Regions from separate parts of the Paenibacillus sp. 01T424 genome, predicted to be linked through region 3. Evidence: a T-box and tRNA genes for the amino acid it is inferred to sense, from the RefSeq annotation. Region 3 holds a T-box; the other regions hold tRNA genes.

Region 1 (6,181 bases), on a different contig from region 3:
CGAGCTTGTTCGCCTTCTTGATCTTTGCGCTCTTTAAGTTTGCTAACGAGATCCTGCTTGTACTCTTCAAGCGTATCGAACTCGCTTACGTCTTTTGCAAACTCATCGTCTAGCGTTGGCAAGCTTTTGCGTTTGATTTCGTGAAGCTTCACTTTGAACACAGCTGGTTTGCCTGCGAGGTGCTCTGCATGGTAGCTCTCAGGGAAATTAACTTCAATGTCCTTGAAATCTCCGATTTGCATGCCAACCACTTGCTCTTCGAAACCTGGAATAAAGGAATTCGAACCAAGCTCTAGTGAATAACGCTCGCTTGCTCCGCCTTCAAACGCTTCGCCGTCTACATAACCGTCGAAATCGATAACTGTGATGTCGCCGTTAGCCGCTGCGCCTTCTTCAACAACAGTAAGCTCAGCATGACGCTGTTGCAAACGCTCAAGTTCAGCTGCGATTTCCTCTTCTGTAACTTCAGAAACAACGGATTCAACTTCCAAGCCTTTGTATTCGCCAAGTGTAACTTCTGGCTTAACGATAACTTTTGCTTTGAATTTGAATGTTTCGCCTTTTGCGAATTGCTCAACTTCAATCTCAGGACGGTCAACCGGCTCAAGATTAGTTTCTTTGATCGCATCGGAATAAGCATCTGGCAACAGAATGTCAATTGCATCCTGGTACAGGCTCTCAATACCGAAACGGGATTCGAACATGCCGCGAGGCACTTTACCTTTACGGAATCCAGGTACGTTTACTTTTTGAACGACTTTCTTAAATGCTTGATCAAGAGCAACAGTGACTTTCTCCGCCCCTACCTCCACGTCGATCGACACGATGTTCTTGTCTATTTTTTCCCAAGTTGCTTTCATTTTATGCCTTCCCCTCCGAAAATGCTCATGCATCAGTAGTTATCACGTTTCATAAACCATTCTATTATAAACAAGCTAGCCCAGATTATCAAGACTCTGGCTCATCTTCTCCCGATTGCTGCAAAACGGCAACCTGTCTAAGCGCCTTGCATGCTTGCTCATAACGGAACCTTAAACCTTCGGTAATGCCGTATGTATCACGAATATCGTCATCGTTTGCCGAGCCGTAAACGGTAAGAAGCAGCGTCAAATGCAGCGCAGCTGCAAAATAATCGACTGTATCCTCGTCTTCTCTCAACATCCAATGATAAGCAGCCGTACCATACAAAAACTGTAAACTTTCCTTCCAAAGCTCTCTAGCAAAATGCGGCAATGTGGGATCATCGACCTCGGCAACCTGCTCTGTCCGCTCCAATATCCTAATAATTGGCGAAGGGAATTCATCCATAGAAAGAGGCGTCGCTTCCAAATCAAGCTCTACGGTTTCACCAAGTCTCTCCAGTGTCAGTAAACCGGCAGCACCCCGCTTGCGCAAGCATTGCAGTGCCTTAAACTGAACGACAGGGTGAACCTGCTGGGTTACCAGCCAATTTTTAATGGAATCATCCACTTCTGGAGTCTGAATATAAGCAGCACGTTCAAGAGCAAGAATTTGCTGATCGATCATCGGATGATTTTGCATGATGTAGAGCACTTGGTTCACATAAGCTTCATCTTGATCAGGAGGATTAAGTAGCTGCTCGCGCATAGTCGCCTCGTCCTCTTCCTTCTCTCGCTTGGCCGATAGGAATCCCGAATCTTCTCCATCATTTCCTTCTCCAGGAAAAGCCATGTCAAGCCACGTAAGTAAGCTGTCCCACTCTTCATAATGGCGAGCATCCTCGCCCTGGCATTGCAGCAAAAAGCGCAGCAACTCCTTGGCCTCCCCGTATTGTTCCGCTTCCAGCATACGGGTTAACTGTACCTGATAATGGTCCAGCATGCTAGGGAACAAGTAAACGTTATCCTTGTTGTCGCCTTGTGTGTCATTGGGAGTTGTAATGATAACACCGCCTTATGGTCGTGCCTTTTGTTCATTCGGACAATCTTGCGTACGATTATACCATGTACAATCAAAAGAAAAAACAAATGTAGTATTCCGACAACTCATAAATCTTATTTTATAATAAAAAGAATATAAATTCAAAAAAGTGCTTGCAATATTTTAATGATGTGTGCTATATTATTTCTTGTGTCCCGGTAGCTCAGCTGGATAGAGCAACGCCCTTCTAAGGCGTCGGTCGGGAGTTCGAATCTCTTCCGGGACGCCATATTAATATCCATTAACGCCGCCTACTCAGGTGGTTTTTTTATTATATATTGATCTATTTAAAAGAGGCTGATTCCGGTATTTACCAACTGGATCAGCCCTTTTTTTATTTCTATGACTTCAAAGCTGCTAACTTGGTCGCCAATAATTTCCTATAACCATAAGCGGCAAGCGCGATCAGCACCGCTCCGAATAGGACCGGAGTAAACAGATAGGACCACCCGGCATGGCTTAGCATGACAACAAGCGGATCAGCACCTGCGGGTGGATGAACGGTTCTTGTAAGCTGCATCAGAAGGATGGACAATCCAACAGATAGTGCAATGATCCATGTTGAATCACCGAAGAGATGCAGCATCACAAGACCAGCTCCAGTGCTGATCAAATGGCCTCCAACAACATTTCTGGCTTTGGCAAGCGGACTATCTGGCAAAACAAATACGATAACACAGCTGGCCCCAAACGGAGCCATCATCAGCGTAATCGACATTAAATCGCCCATGGTCAGCAGCAATGCGATAACAACGGTGCCAACAACCGCTGCCGCCAGCGGCTTCCAATTTTTATTTCTCAGCATTTTTCATTCCCCGTTTCTCTTATTATGACATCATGCTATCATAAGAGGAATCATTCGAGAATTGAATATTTACAATGGAACCCATTTCAAATTCCGATACCTAAGGGGAGATAACATGCTGGAGTCTTGGGAAGGACGTTTTTTTGTTACATTTACTGCTGTGCTGGAGGAGAAAAGCTTCAGCGGTGCCGCTGATCGTCTCGGTTACGTTCAATCGACGGTAACCTCACATATTCGACATTTGGAAACAGCAAGCGGCAAAAAGCTATTTCACCGTTTGCCGCGCGGTGTAGAGCCAACAGAAGCAGGCTTGCTGCTAGCTCCCTATGCGTATCAATTTATCCAGCTTGGACATTCGCTTCAGGATGCGTTCTCGGAGTCTGGCATGCCGTCTGGTATCGTTCGAATTGGAGCTCTAGAGTCGTTTGCCATCTCTCATCTGCCGCTTTTTTTAACCGGCTTTCTCCAGCAATATACCAAGATCAAGCTGCATTTAACGCCTGGTCTGCAGCATGATATTACCGCACAAGTCTTAAATCATCGCGCTGACCTTGGCATTGTCCCCAAGCCTCCGGAACGTGACGACCTTCTATTTGCACCTTTAATAGAAGAGAAGCTCTTGCTGATCTGTGCTCCTGCGCTGGAAGAGCGCTTCGCGCAGCTTGGATGGCAAGCGTTGCACGACAACGCCTTCATTAGCTTCGGGGATCAGTGTATCTACCACACTTATGGACGCGATATGCTGAGAGAAGTCGATGTTGAGCTTGCCGATCATTTGTCTTTCTCCAGTGTTGAGCTCATTAAGCAGACGGTTGCTTGCGGAATGGGTATCTCATTCGTACCAGAATCAAATGTAGCTAATGAGGTAGCCGCAGGTACGCTGCTGTCATTGCCCTTGAACCAAGAGCTCCTATTGACGCATGGCATTATTACACATAAAGCACGTGAGCCTAAAGCTGYGGCACAAGCCWTTATCCAGCAATTGAAATCATTTTTGAAAACCGTTTAATCCCAAAATCACAAATAAAAAGGCGGCTTCATAGGGCAATTTCCTAAATGAAGCCGCCTTTTCTRATTATATTAAACGGATAATGTTGCCTGCTGTTCATTAACAAATTGGAATAATTGCTCGGCCTTCTCTTCCGTTAGCTCTCCGCTATTATCAAACACGAGGATGGAGGAGTTAGGAATATCCCAGTTGATTTGCGGAACAAATTCAATCCGCTTCTCAAAGTCGCCCCAGTTGTCCAGTTTCCACTGATCGCGCTCTGTTTGACGCCCAATGATCCGATTTTTTTGCAGCTCCATATCCAGCAGCGTGACAACAACCACTTTAACGACTACCTCGCTCATCGTGAGGCCTGCTGCTTCAACAACCTCTTCGATCCACTGTTTGTTTTTCAGTTCTGCCGTAAAAGGTGAAATCATAAATACGTTTTGACCAGCAGCCAAATTTTCGATACATACGTCCTTCGCCGTATCATATTCCAAATCACGCAAATGCTTTTTGTAATAATCAGAATCCCGATCTCTTTTATCCAGGCCGTTTAACTCCAATATAGCCTCAACAAAACGACCGCCTATCGTATCCCGGTCAAGAAAAGCAGCTGGAATGCGAGCAGACAACTTTCTAGCTACCGTTGTTTTGCCCGTCCCCGCTACTCCGACAAAAAAAACTAACTTTTGCAAAACGAAAACCCTCCACTATTTTTTGTAGAAGTATATCATTTTTTGCAGCAATATAATAGAAATGATTACGTAAAAGCAGCGATATAATTTGGAAAAAACACTCATATTCATTTTTATAGTATCAATCATCTTATATTTATTTATTGTTTTATAAAAAAACAGGATGTTGCCGCTGCTATTCAGCTTCTGCAACACCCTGTTTATGCTTGCTTATCTGCTTATTAAAAAAACTGCATGGATTCGATATGCTGCTTCGTCGTGTCCGTTCCAAACTCATACAATTGCCTGTAAATACGCTCAATCAACTGATCGTAGCCAGCATTGATTTCGCCGTCGCTTGCTGAGCCAAACGGACTGTGCGAGAAATGAAACATCTCCGCTTCATCCATGCTGGACAGCTCATCAAACAGCTCTCTAAGCTTCGTATGCTCATTTTCGTTCATTATAATCTCAAGCTCATACGCAGCTGCCTGTGGATCCTCTAATATTTGTCCCGCCTGAACAGAAACGAAATAATGCTTGCGTTCTTCACTGCCTGCTTCTTGCTCTGCCATCAATCGCACACTCCTTCCTGCGTTTATTACTTTTCACAGCCACTTCTAGCATCCCCCGTCGGACAGACATTTTATCCCTTATTCTGCATATAACTGATATTATCGCTACTTTGAGACCAGCAAAAGAGAGGAATGAGATCAATGTGTGGAATTACCGGCTGGATCGACTGGAACCGTGATCTGACTAAGCAAAGTGAAAGCTTAGAGAAGATGACAGACACCCTTGCACCGCGCGGTCCCGACGCTTCCGGTACGTGGATATCAGCTCATTGCGCTTTAGGCCATCGACGTTTATCCGTCATTGATCCGGAGAACGGGGCACAGCCAATGATTCGCCATACCGGCGACGACAAATATGTCGTTGTCTATAACGGGGAATTGTACAATGCACCAGAACTTCGCAAGGAGCTTGAAAGCAGGGGCAGAATCTTTACGACAAATTGCGATACAGAAGTGCTGCTGGTCGCTTTTATGGAATGGGGCAAGTCATGCGTAGAGCGTTTTAATGGAATATTTGCTTTTGCCATATGGAACGTATTAGAGCAAGAACTATTTCTAGCGCGTGATCGGCTTGGCGTCAAACCGCTGTTCTATAGCACACAGGACGGTTTGTTTATTTTTGGCTCCGAACAAAAATGTATATTGGCACACCCTGCCGTGAAGCCGGAGGTTGGAGCGGAAGGGCTTGCTGAGATTTTTATTTTAGGACCAGCACGCACTCCAGGCCATGGTGTATATAAGCAAATCAATGAGCTTAGACCTGGCAAGTGTATGACCGTCAATCACGCGGGCGTGAAGACGATTACGTACTGGCAGCTTGAGAGCAGCCCCCATGGGCAAAATATAGAAGAAACAGCTGAACAAGTAGGAGCGCTGCTAAAAGATACCGTTGAGCGGCAGCTCGTTTCGGACGTTCCTGTATGTACCCTGCTGTCTGGCGGCCTTGATTCCAGTGCGCTAACTACACTCGCTGTCAATTATTACAATGAGAACGGGCAAGGGAATGTCCACACGTATTCTGTTGATTATGCGGACAACGATAAACATTTTAAGGCACATGCCTTCCAGCCTAATAGTGATGCGCCATGGATCGAGAGAATGACGACGCATCTGGGCACAATTCATCATCCTATACAGTTTGATACACCTGATTTGGTTGGCGCATTAAAAGCAGCCACCTTTGCTCGCGATC
Region 2 (6,181 bases), on a different contig from region 3:
AAAAGGGTTATGAAGTCATTGCGGATCGGTTAGTATTGTTTCGCACTTTTCTTCGGCATGATGCCGAACGCTTAAGCCATCATATTTATAAGCTGGTAGAGAACTGGATGTTACGAAAGAGGTGATACACAATGTCATTTGCGGCCCAAACAAAGAAAGAGCTGACATTAATTGAAGCGGACAGCTGCTGTGAGATAGCGGAGCTATCTGCACTCATACGGATGAATGGTTCGGTTAGCGTATCTAGCCGCAAAGTCGTTTTGGACATCTCAACGGAAAATGCCGCGATTGCCAGAAGGATTTATTCCCTGCTCAAAAAACATTATGATGTGCATGTAGAACTGCTTGTCCGTAAAAAGATGAGATTGAAAAAAAACAACGTGTATATTGTCCGTATACCGGCTAGAGTTCAGGAAATATTAAGCGAGCTCAAAATTGTATCGGAAGGTTTTATGTTCAATTTAGGCATCGATAAGGAAATCATTCGCAAGCCTTGCTGCAAACGCTCCTATCTACGGGGTGCGTTTCTTGCTGGCGGATCGGTTAACAATCCAGAAGGTTCATCTTATCATTTGGAAATCTCTTCGATGTACCAAGAGCATTGTGAGTCGTTAGTTGACCTTGCGAACAAATTTGATCTTAACGCGAGATGCATTGAGCGGAAAAAGGGATTTATCTTCTACATCAAAGAGGGCGAGAAAATAATCGAGCTCCTCAATATTATTGGTGCGCACCAAGCTCTGTTCAAGTTTGAAGATGTTCGAATCATGCGCGACATGCGCAATTCAGTAAACCGGATCGTAAACTGCGAAACGGCCAATCTAAATAAAACGATCGGTGCAGCTGTTCGTCAGATCGAGAACATTAAGCTGCTTCAACGTGAAGTAGGACTGGATAGCTTGCCTGATAAGCTGAAGGAAGTAGCTGAGATAAGGCTTCAGCATCCGGATATGAATTTGACAGAGGTCGGCGAAATGCTCGGAGGAAAGGTCAGTAAGTCAGGCGTAAACCATCGTTTGCGCAAAATCGACGCACTTGCGGAAAAAATCCGTGGTGTCTGAACTTTTATCCTAGTGCATCAGCTGGTATAATGATATAATAATTTAAAATGACGCAATTTTTAAAGATAAGAATAAGCAGCATTGATACTTACACATCTTATCTTTGTCCGGAAACGAGCTTTTGCAGCCAGAAGACGGCAAACAGAGCCGTATAAGCTTTTGCCGCATGCTAATGATTGAGAAAAATATAGGGGGTATGGTTTCCATGACAAGGCTTCCGGTTGTTGTTCGTCTTAAGACTGGACTACATGCAAGACCAGCAGCATTATTCGTACAAGAAGCGAACAAATTTTCCTCCGAAGTATTTGTAGAGAAAGACGACAAAAAAGTAAACGCTAAATCCATAATGGGTATTATGAGTTTGGCTATCAGTTCTGGCACTGAAGTATCCATTAGTGCCGAGGGTTCGGACGCAGAACAGGCTGTAAACGCTTTAGTCGCTTTGGTAAGCAAAGAAGAGCTGGAGAACCAATAATGAAGAAGGAGAGAAGTCACGCAGGTTCATTATGAGCTTGCGGCGGCAGCTCTTTTTTTATATGGAATGTACAATAATCTTACGAATGTGTTTGCACTAAAAAAAAGAGCAGGCTCGGATGAATCCGAACTTGCTCTTTTTTGCGTTCAAACCTATTACCTAGCGGAATCGGAATGAATTATGCGAGTTTCTCAATTACTTTATCAACCAAGCCATATTCTTTGGCTTCTGCTGCACTCATGAAGTAATCGCGGTCTGTATCTTTCTCGATACGTTCAAGCGATTGTCCACTGCGCTCTGCCAAAATACCGTTCAGCTTGTCGCGCATGCCGATAATGCGTTTCGCACGAATGGCGATATCGCTTGCTTGGCCTTCTGCACCGCCAAGTGGCTGATGGATCATGACTTCGCTGTTCGGAAGCGCGTAACGTTTGCCAATTGCACCTGCAGTAAGCAAGAAAGCACCCATAGAAGCAGCCATACCTACACAAATCGTAGATACATCAGGTTTAATATATTGCATCGTATCGTAAATAGCCATGCCTGCCGTAATTGAGCCGCCCGGGCTGTTAATATAAAGAGAAATGTCCTTCTCAGGGTCGTCTGCCGCCAGGAATAACAATTGAGCGATGATGGAGTTGGCCACCACGTCATTTACACCTGATCCTAGAAAAATAATGCGATCTTTCAGTAGGCGAGAGTAAATGTCATACGCACGCTCACCCCGATTGTTTTGCTCAATAACCATAGGAACGAAATTCATATCCAACGTAAGCCCCCTCCTAAAAAAACAATGAATGGTTAAATCGTATTCTCATAATAACGGATGAAAAGTCAAAAGTCAAAGATAGTCAAACAGGTCTGCATTTCCCTTGCTGCGTATACGAAAAAAATGGGATTGAAGTGGATTGGATGAAATAAACAAGCGCAATTTGGAGTGTTTTCAATGAGGCATAGGTTGGATGTTGTAGCGGGAGATTAATCACTTGGCCGTTGCTTAAAATAAAAAAAACGTTCCAGCGTATAGGAACGGTTCGTGTGTATCAATATAGAGTTTGAACTTGCGATAATGAAAAGTAATGGCGCGCCCGCAAGGAATCGAACCTAGATCTCAGCCTTCGGAGGGCTGCGTCATATCCATTGGACCACGGGCGCATAAGAAAAAGTTGCTGTTGCTGCTATCTGCTTTTGTAAGAAAATAGTCGCAAAAATGATTATATGATATTAAAGATTTTAAAGCAAGCGATGTTCAAAAATTAAATTTGTTAAAAATGCGTCGGAAACCGTTTCCAATTGATAATCGGCTATTGCTACAATCGGTTATTTCCGATAAACTAAAGGTGGGACTTGAAATGATACCGCGGGACATATTGAGTCCAACGTATTTTGAACCGAATACGCTATAGGCCGATGGAGTGAAGGATGAGAAATGCGTCAGATCATTGAACTGCAGCAGCAGCTTGTGCCTGATCTGCTAGAGGTCATGAAGAAACGATATTCGATTTTGCATCAAGTAATGGTATCGGATTTAATCGGACGTCGAACGTTGGCTTCTGTATTATCGATGACGGAGCGTATGCTTCGGGCAGAGACCGATTTCCTAAAGACGCAGGGGCTGCTCGAGATTCATTCGGGAGGCATGCGGATTAGCGATTCAGGCAAGCTTCTATTAGAGCAGCTTGAGCCATTCTACAAGACAATGTTCGGACTATCCGAACTGGAGGAAACGATTCGCAGTCACTACGGCCTATCGCAGGTCATTATAGTTGCTGGCGATTCGGAAGTCTCTGCCCAAACAAAGCGAGAGCTTGGACGTGCGGGATGTCAGGTGCTTATTAAGGTAATGCAGCCTAACGACGTTGTAGCTGTAACAGGCGGAACGACGATTGCACAGCTGTCGAATCAACTGATTAGTTCTTCTCAGCTGAATACGAACTTGTTCGTACCGGCTAGAGGCGGTCTAGGGGAGAGCTTGGATTACCAAGCGAATACGATTGCTTCCATGATGGCTAAGCGTACAGGAGCGCAGTACAGACTTCTGCATGTACCGGATCATCTGGGAGAGGAAGCTTTTGCATCTATTATGCAGGAGCCGAACATTCGAGAAATTGTGGATGTCATCCGCAGTGCTCGCATCGTTGTACATGGTATCGGAGATGCTATGGTTATGGCAAGACGCAGGCGGCTAGAGCGTGAAGTTATTGATGCTATGGAAGCTGAGGGTGCTTTGGCGGAGTCATTCGGGTTTTATTTTGACCGAAAAGGCGCTGTCGTGCACAAAATGCAAACGGTGGGGTTACGGCTCGAGGATATTGTTAAAACTGAAGTTGTTATAGGTGTAGCCGGCGGCAAGAGCAAAGGCGAGGCTATAGCGGCAGTGATGCGCTTTGGACACAATGATGTACTCGTAACGGATGAAGCAGCGGCACTCGAAATCGTAGCTTTGATCGATCAAGAGAAGCATAGTCAAGAAGAAGGCAATAAGGAATCATGACGCTTTGCAAATTGCTGTTAAGGCATACCTGCAAAATGTCTTGAAATATATTCATAAATCTTTTAAAAACGCTTAGGAGGAAACAAAAATGGTTAAAGTTGGTATTAATGGTTTTGGTCGCATCGGCCGTAACGTATTCCGCGCAGCACTGAACAACCCTGATGTTCAAATCGTGGCAGTAAATGATCTTACGGATACTGCAACACTGGCACATCTTCTGAAATACGATACAACACACGGTCAACTTGACGGTACTGTAGAAGCTAAAGAAGGCGCGCTTATCGTAAATGGCCGCGAAATCAAAGTATTCGCAGAGCGCAACCCTGCAGACCTTCCTTGGAGTTCGGTAGGCGTTGAAATCGTAGTTGAATCAACTGGTATTTTCACAGCGAAAGAAAAAGCTGAGCTTCACTTGCAAGGCGGCGCTAAAAAAGTTATCATCTCCGCACCTGCAACGAACGAAGATATTACAGTAGTTATCGGCGTTAACGAAGATAAATACGACGCTGCGGCACACACCATTATTTCCAACGCTTCTTGCACAACGAACTGCCTTGCTCCTTTCGCAAAAGTATTGAACGACAAATTCGGAATCGTTAAAGGTATGATGACTACAATTCACTCATACACAAATGACCAATCCGTTCTTGACGTTCCTCACAAAGACTTGCGTCGTGCTCGCGCAGCTGCTGAGAACATCATTCCTTCTTCAACTGGCGCAGCGAAAGCTGTTTCACTAGTTCTTCCAGAGCTTAAAGGTAAATTGAACGGTATGGCTATGCGTGTTCCTACGCCTAACGTTTCCGTAACTGACCTTGTTGCTGAGCTTAAAGTTAATGTAACTGTTGAAGAAGTTAACGCTGCATTCAAAGAAGCTTCAGAAGGCGCTCTTAAAGGCATCATGAACTACAACGAATTGCCGCTTGTATCTAGCGACTACAACACTGATCCTGCTTCTTCTACAATTGATGGTCTTTCGACTATGGTTGTTGAAGGCAACATGGTTAAAGTCATTTCATGGTACGACAACGAGTGGGGCTACTCGAACCGCGTAGTTGATCTTGCTGCTTACATTGCTAGCAAAGGTCTGTAAGCAAAGAAGACGGACTAAAGACCGCAGCATTCCGCGCATGCGGAGCTAAGGTTTTTGATTTGCGGCTTCTAGAGTCGTAATTCATGGGGGCGTTTCTTCTTTGAAGGAACGCCCTTCTTTTTTTTGTATTCTACCGCTATACCTTTCCATAACACATTTTCGGGAGGCTTCATAGATGAATAAGAAAAGTGTACGTGATGTTGCAGAACTAGCTGGTAAACGAGTATTTGTTCGCGTTGATTTTAACGTGCCGCTTGAAGATGGAAAAATTACGGATGACAAACGTATTCGTGAAACGCTTCCTACAATCAACTTTTTGATCGAAAAAGGCGCAAAAGTTATTCTTGCAAGTCATCTTGGACGTCCAAACGGTCAAGTAGTAGAAGAGCTTCGCCACACAGCTTCCGCAGTACGTCTATCTGAGCTGCTAGGCAAGCAAGTAACAAAAGCGAACGAAGCTATCGGTGAAGCTGTCGAAGCGCAAGTTGCTGCACTAAACAACGGTGATGTGCTATTGCTTGAAAACGTACGTTTCTATGAAGGCGAAGAGAAAAACGATACAGAACTAGCGAAAGCTTTTGCAAAACTTGCTGACCTGTTCGTAAACGATGCATTTGGCGCTGCTCACCGCGCTCACGCTTCGACAGAAGGCATTGCACACATTTTGCCAGCTGTATCAGGCCTTCTTATGGAGAGAGAGCTTGAAGTACTAGGCAAAGCGCTTAACAACCCAGAGCGTCCTTTCACAGCAATCGTTGGCGGTTCGAAAGTTAAAGACAAAATCGCTGTAATCGATAAAATGCTTGAAATTGCTGACAATGTCATCATTGGCGGCGGCTTGTCTTATACATTCTTCAAAGCACAAGGTCATGAAATCGGCAAATCGCTTGTAGACAACAGCAAGCTTGATTTGGCTCTTGAGTTCATGGAAAAAGCGAAAAAACTAGGCAAAAACTTCTTGATCCCAGTTGATATCGTTGTAACTGACGATTTCAGCGCTAACGCTAACACGCAAATCGTTGACGTTGACAGCATCCCTGCTGATTGGGAAGGTATCG
Region 3 (6,181 bases):
GAAAGCTCATATACATACGTACAAAGCTGATTAGGAGACAGCTCCAAAGCGGCAGCTTCTAGCGTTTCTGGCCAATAAGCTAAATGTCTCAGCAATGAATGCTCTTGATTCTCAAGATCGCTAATCTCAGCTAGAGCTTGTGGGTTAAACTCAGTGTCGCCTGCTCTCTTCAAAATACTGCTGGAGCGAGCACACGTATACATCAGATAAACACCTGTATTGCCGGATATTTCGGTTGCTTGATCAAGATCAAACACAACCTCTGTTTGCAAATGAAAACGAAGCAAGTAATAACGAATCGATGCTGCTGCTATTGTACGGCTTGCCAAGCCGCCTTTACGGGATCTTTTTGCGTCTATGATTTGTTCCATTCTTACTAAGAAATCCGCTATTTTTATGCCGATTCCTTGCCTGCCTGACATCGCATACGCATGCTTGCCGTCTGACGTATCGATACCTAAACCATTTGCGGTATTAGGGCTTAATGCAACAACACCATAACTGACATGCTTTAACTGCTCTGCTTGCTCCTGAAAACCCAAAGCGAGCAATGCTTGTTTAACCATAGCCTGCGGATACTCTTGGCGCTGATCAATTACATTTATGACCATATCCGCATGACCGATTTTTTTCCTTACACCACTCGTATGCGTTGACCACAGACCATCAGAAAACTTCTGGTAACGGAAATCGTTATCGAGCAATCCAAACTTCCACAGATGGTAAGCAATATCCTTGGCCGTATAAGTCAAAATTCCGTTTGAGCGAACGAGCACTTTATCTGCGTGGAAATCCGATTGTTCCTCTTGTTCTCCGTTTTCATCAGAATGCTTCAGCACATAACAGCCCTTCAGCTTCCCTTCTGTTTCCTTGCGGAATATTCCCGTTGACTGCAGCAGTTCAAACGCGCGAGCCCAGAAGCCTTCACGCACAATATTGCTTTCCCACACCAGAACATCATACGTGATGCCAAACTGCTTCATTTCCTCGACATGCTCGCGTACAATTCTTTCTGCTACCAACAAGCCCATCCATGCTACATTCGAATGCCCTTCTTCCAGCTCTGCAAGAACCTTGGTACGTTGTTCAAGCAATTCTGGCTGCTCTTTATAAGCTCGATTAATGCTTGAATACGTATCCCAGCAAAAATCCCCAAAACGCTCGTAAGGCAGCACCGACTTTGTCTGAAGAATGCCTACCACCGTATCCGCTAATTGGTTGCCTAGATCATCAATGTAGTTGTGCACCTCAACCTGATGACCCGTCCTTCTGAGCATTCGCGCAATCGTATCGCCTACGCAGGAATTACGCAAATGACCAATATGCGCTGATTTATTTGGATTGATAGATGTATGCTCAACAAGCACTTTTTTGTTAACTGTCGTTTTCTGCGAAGATAGCTGATCTGCATTGACTGCCCACCAAGACCAATTCACATAAAAGTTAAGAAACCCGGGTGAAGCAATTTCAATCTTTTTTATGGATGAGGAAAGACTTGGATGCTTGATTAACTTTTGTTTGAAGTCGTCTGCAATCAATGAAGGTGCACGTTTTAAAAGCCTAGCAAGCTGCATCGCAATATTGCTGCTATAATCGCCATGCGCTAAGTTAACGGGATGCTCGACCGCAATTTTGAGATTTTCAGGTCGCTCTGTACGTCCCTCTTCCAGCATGCCTTGCGTTATTTCTTCAATTGCTCCAATAATCAGCTTATGAATCATTGTAATTCCTCCTATTATCAAAATAAAAAAGGCCCCCGTCTCTAAAATAAGAGACGAGAGCCATAAAGATCCCGTGGTACCACTCTAAGTGCCAAGCCTAATAAGCAGCTTGACCCCTCGTTTTCGTAACGGTCAATGACCGGATTTGCCTACTAAGTAACTTCGTTCGTTTCGGCAAACCATTTCATGGGCCCGCTTCATCTAAGACATCCGTACCGGCTTCCACTAACCCGGCTCGCTGCAACTATCGGTCCTAGACTACTGTCCCAATCGCTAATGTTGTTATTTCTAACTCATATGCTTAGAAGTATTTATACAGGAAGTGTATCGCGGTGTCAAGCTTCGCTGCATTTTTCGAACTATAACTTCCATTTGTTCAACGGTTCATCATCCCACACTTGCACTTCGATGTATCTTTCTGGTCCTCTCTCTCCTTTGGCATTCCATTCTTGAGGCAATCCAAATTCTCTTACTACTTCAAAGATCTCATTCAAAGTATAGACCTGACCTCGATAAGGCTTTCCGTCTTGGAACCTCATCGTCGGAAACAAATCTCCATAAGTAAAACTAATCGTATTTGACTCGAAATTCGACATTGGAACTTGCAGTACTTTACCTGCTGGATACCATTCTAAGAGCCATGGACATTCCCCGAGAGTCATATAATGGGGAAACTTCCGAATGGGCATGCCGCCTTTATCTATAAATAAATCTCTTGCTTTTAATTCGAGACTCCGTCGAATTTTCAAATAATCCGTGGACCGTTTGCTAGCGAAGCCTTTATTTTGAACTATGATTTCGTTTAAAACACGATCTGCTTCCTCTGGATTTAAGTCTGATAAATTGCGGAATGGACCAGTCGATTCATCATAGTAGTGATACAAGAATTCAAGCATGCCTATATTCCCCCAATCCATAAAAAGTATAATACTACTTATGGTTGCTTTTCAATATGGAAAATAGTAGAATCTATTATAGAACGTATGTTCTCATTGATAACAAAGGAGTTGCACCTTATGTTTAAGAAACTAGAATGCGTTTGCATTCACACGATCGAAATTGAGAAATCTCTTGCCTTTTACACTGCAATGGGTCTAACTGAAAGCTGGAAAATAGAACGAGCATTAGAGGATGGGTTTGTTTGGAAAATCATCGGTCTAAAATTTCCAATGAAGGACAGCTCTGAACTTGTTCTTAGCAATCATCCTGACAATAAATTTACTGAAGTTGAAATTCTTGTTGAAGATGTCCGTGAAGCACACAACGAGTTAAGCAAAAATGAAGAAATTCAATGGATTAGAACACCCTTTGCTACGGAGTCTGGGCATGTCGCTGTATTCGAAGCCCCTGATGGCAATGTATTTGTACTAGTTGGAAAATAAACCAAGAGCCGTTAAGAAGAATTGTATATGGGCCAGCCCCAGAACGGGGCCAGCACTCATATCCCAACAAACATCTTATCGGCTCTTTTTTAACTCATTTGTATTTGAAATACATAGAAGTTATTTCGTAGATTTTTGCAGCAACTGATATAAAATGACAGCTGCTTGTGCACGGCTTGCCGTTTGATTTGGTGCGAAGCTGCCGTTGCCCATGCCATTAATTGTACCTGCTGCTTGCAGCATGGCTACAGCCTCTTTGGCATATTCAGCTATTGCTGCTGCATCGTTGAACTGGGCTTTATCGTTCACTTGTTCTAACGGAATGCCCGCTTTCTGCAACGCTCTGTATGCCATTGCTGCCATATCCTGACGGCTTATTTTGTTATTAATGCCGAATGTCCCATCTGACAACCCAGTAACAATGCCTAATTGCTGAGCTGAAGCAACTGAATTATAATACCAAGCGCCTTCCTTCACATCATGGAATGTGCTGATCGCTCCTGCTTGCTTCAGGTTTAGCGTTTGAATAAGCATATGGATAAACTCTGCTCTCGTCACTGAACGATTAGGCTCAAAAGCTTGTGAAGATGCAACCGTAACGATGCCACGAGCTGCAAGCCCGATAATACTGTCTTTCGCCCATGTAACAGAAGTTATATCTTTAAAGCTTACATCGATTGAAACAGCAGCATATTTACTAAAATGAGTCGTAATAAACTTGGCTATACCTGTAACAGCATCGTATCTGCTATTCGCAAGCACTTCAAGCTTCCCATCCTCAGAAATATACAATATGACGATTTGATTTGCATTTTCGCCATTCTTCAACTCGTAAGGCACAGATACATCTACAGACAGACCATTTCCAAACTGGCTTATCATCTTGCCGCCAATGATTAAGCTGAAATCATAAACCGCATTCGTTCCAATCTGTTCACGAACCTCGCTAGACATTGTCTCGGCTGCGATTTTATTAACAATGAGTTCAATATTTCCTGTCGATTCAGTGGCTTCGAATAATGAAATCGGCAATTGAACAGTAGCAAGGCCAGCGTTGAATTCGATGGTTTTAATACCTGCCGTTTTCGCAGCTTGAACTTGCTCAACAGAAATATTGAAAGCGACCTGCTTCGCCTTATCCACAGCTTTAGCCTGGAATTTCAACAAACCGGCTTTAGCATCTGCAATAGCAACTTTCACATCGGCAGCACTGATAGATGCCTTAGCATTGCCGTTCGCATCTATAGTAACATTAATTTCCCCTGGTTTATTAGCAGGAATGCTGCCTGTGTTGCCGTTGCCGCCAGGATTAGGGTCTCCGCCGCCATTAGGCTTGCCAGCTAATACAAGCACACCGAATCGTGAGGTGTTCTCATAAGACTTTCCTGTTGGATCGTTCCACATCCATACGCTATCTCTTTTACCCGTGCCGTTATCGTCATTGTTGACCTGAAGATCAAAACCAATGATCGTCTCGTTGCTTGGAGTGATCAAATCCAAGTTGATTGCAGCCTCTACAATGTAACCCGTAGCAATATTATCAGTCCCATAAACTGTCTTCGTCACCGAAGTGTAGTTGTCATGAGAGGCATGACCGCCTACCGTATGCAGATTTTTGTAATTAATTCGATATTGACCATCATCACCCTCATAAGCGCTAGTTTTTCCATTGTTTTGGTCTACGAAAACTTCAATGGAATCATGTTCCCATGGGTTTGGACTCGCATCCGACAATTTTTTGTCGGTTACCAAAGCATAAACATAAAGATGCTTATCGTCCCACATCGTATAAAATTCAGCTTTAGATCCTTCGCCGCCTTCTACTTTAACTTGGGTAGCAAGCTTGCTGGCGCTCGCCCACATTGCATCCATTTCACCGTCGAGAATAGGCGTGCCGTATTTTGCAGTTGATACTTTTGTTCCTGAGATAAGCGTCAACTCGCCATAACCGCTGCTATTCTGATCTTGATTGTTTCCAAGATCGCTCCACGAAATGATACTGCCATTCTTGCCATGCTCAGTACCGTCATCTGAACCAGAATCTGTGACGCGAATATCAAAAGATACTTTGCTGTCCACTGCGCTTCCGCTTAACGGAATAGCAGCAGTAATTGTATAACCTTTATTCGTTTCTACAGCGTTAGCTACCCCTCTTTCAACCTGTACCTTTTTAATTTCATTTCCGCTCTTCACGAACAAATCGACCTTATCACCAGCAAATTTCGATGGATCAGTCACGATTGCCTTTACATAGATATTATTTTCATCCCACAGCACTTTCATAGCAGCATCTAATACGCCGCTCTTCTCCAATGAAATAGCTGGAATTGTACTCCAGAAAATATCATTGATGTTGCTTGGGTTTGGACTTCCATTTGCAGCATTTGCAGTTTTCTTCACCGCTACCAGCTTCGTTGGATCAACCATTCCCCAATAAGCAGGTTTCGCTTGGAAGTTTTTATCGAAAGCAAATGGCGCGTCTTGACGAGTGACCGGACGATTGTGGAGCCATGTATGGTCGTCAGCGATTCCCCAGAAGGTAACATTACTTATCCAGCCTTCCGGATTTTCAGCTGTCCTGCCCATATCATCCAATTTCTCAATTCTTCGAACAACTCTTTAAAACGGTAACCTTGTTTGGCAAGCAAATCTTGAGGCACTTCTTGATAGGCATCCGTGTTGTTCGAATAAACCGAGACATCAAATTCAGTTAATTGGTTGTCGAAGCCGGCCTCACCGAACATCTTAATTGAATTCGAAATTTGCTGAATTGACGGTCCGCTAATGTTAATATGAGTTTGGTGGCCAACCGAATCAATAGGCACACCTTCTGCTTTTAATCTCTTTACAAGGGTTAATAAAAAGTTTGCTTTTTGCGGATTATTTGTTCCGTAATCATTAATAACTAGCTTGGAATCCTTAGCCTTTGCATATTTTATCGGGTCCTGCGCATACAACTCATCGAGCAATCTACGCGTTTCAGTAAAGGCAACTTTAATGAAATCTTCGCCTGTTAATTGATACCATAAACTATTACGCATACCATTCGGCCTGCCCTCATCAATGACCTCATTCACG

Evidence for each region. A T-box is a leader RNA that pairs with one kind of tRNA and senses whether it is charged. The one in region 3 lies ahead of AC1DPK_RS30975 (arginine--tRNA ligase), so its partner is inferred to be a tRNA-Arg.
Region 1: it has a tRNA-Arg gene. The T-box ahead of AC1DPK_RS30975 (arginine--tRNA ligase) is inferred to sense a tRNA for this amino acid. The anticodon was not compared.
Region 2: it has a tRNA-Arg gene. The T-box ahead of AC1DPK_RS30975 (arginine--tRNA ligase) is inferred to sense a tRNA for this amino acid. The anticodon was not compared.

Annotation. Positions count from the first base shown of each region.
Region 1 covers NZ_JBFTPZ010000037.1:8,177-14,357, reverse strand. Annotated here, with positions in the region: gene tig (trigger factor) at 1-860, opposite strand, end outside; gene AC1DPK_RS24480 (hypothetical protein) at 949-1,854, opposite strand; tRNA gene AC1DPK_RS24475 (tRNA-Arg) at 2,094-2,170, shown strand; gene AC1DPK_RS24470 (HPP family protein) at 2,282-2,746, opposite strand; gene AC1DPK_RS24465 (LysR family transcriptional regulator) at 2,862-3,755, shown strand; gene AC1DPK_RS24460 (P-loop nucleotide/nucleoside kinase family protein) at 3,827-4,435, opposite strand; gene AC1DPK_RS24455 (hypothetical protein) at 4,657-4,989, opposite strand; gene asnB (asparagine synthase (glutamine-hydrolyzing)) at 5,131-6,181, shown strand, end outside.
Region 2 covers NZ_JBFTPZ010000046.1:25,417-31,597, forward strand. Annotated here, with positions in the region: gene AC1DPK_RS27320 (gluconeogenesis factor YvcK family protein) at 1-125, shown strand, start outside; gene whiA (DNA-binding protein WhiA) at 132-1,061, shown strand; gene AC1DPK_RS27330 (HPr family phosphocarrier protein) at 1,267-1,536, shown strand; gene clpP (ATP-dependent Clp endopeptidase proteolytic subunit ClpP) at 1,715-2,299, opposite strand; tRNA gene AC1DPK_RS27340 (tRNA-Arg) at 2,617-2,691, opposite strand; gene AC1DPK_RS27345 (sugar-binding transcriptional regulator) at 2,966-4,030, shown strand; gene gap (type I glyceraldehyde-3-phosphate dehydrogenase) at 4,119-5,123, shown strand; gene AC1DPK_RS27355 (phosphoglycerate kinase) at 5,299-6,181, shown strand, end outside.
Region 3 covers NZ_JBFTPZ010000063.1:1,467-7,647, forward strand. Annotated here, with positions in the region: gene AC1DPK_RS30975 (arginine--tRNA ligase) at 1-1,721, opposite strand, end outside; T-box leader at 1,768-2,004, opposite strand; gene AC1DPK_RS30980 (hypothetical protein) at 2,081-2,617, opposite strand; gene AC1DPK_RS30985 (VOC family protein) at 2,738-3,103, shown strand; gene AC1DPK_RS30990 (sugar-binding protein) at 3,224-5,689, opposite strand; gene AC1DPK_RS30995 (endo-1,4-beta-xylanase) at 5,653-6,181, opposite strand, start outside.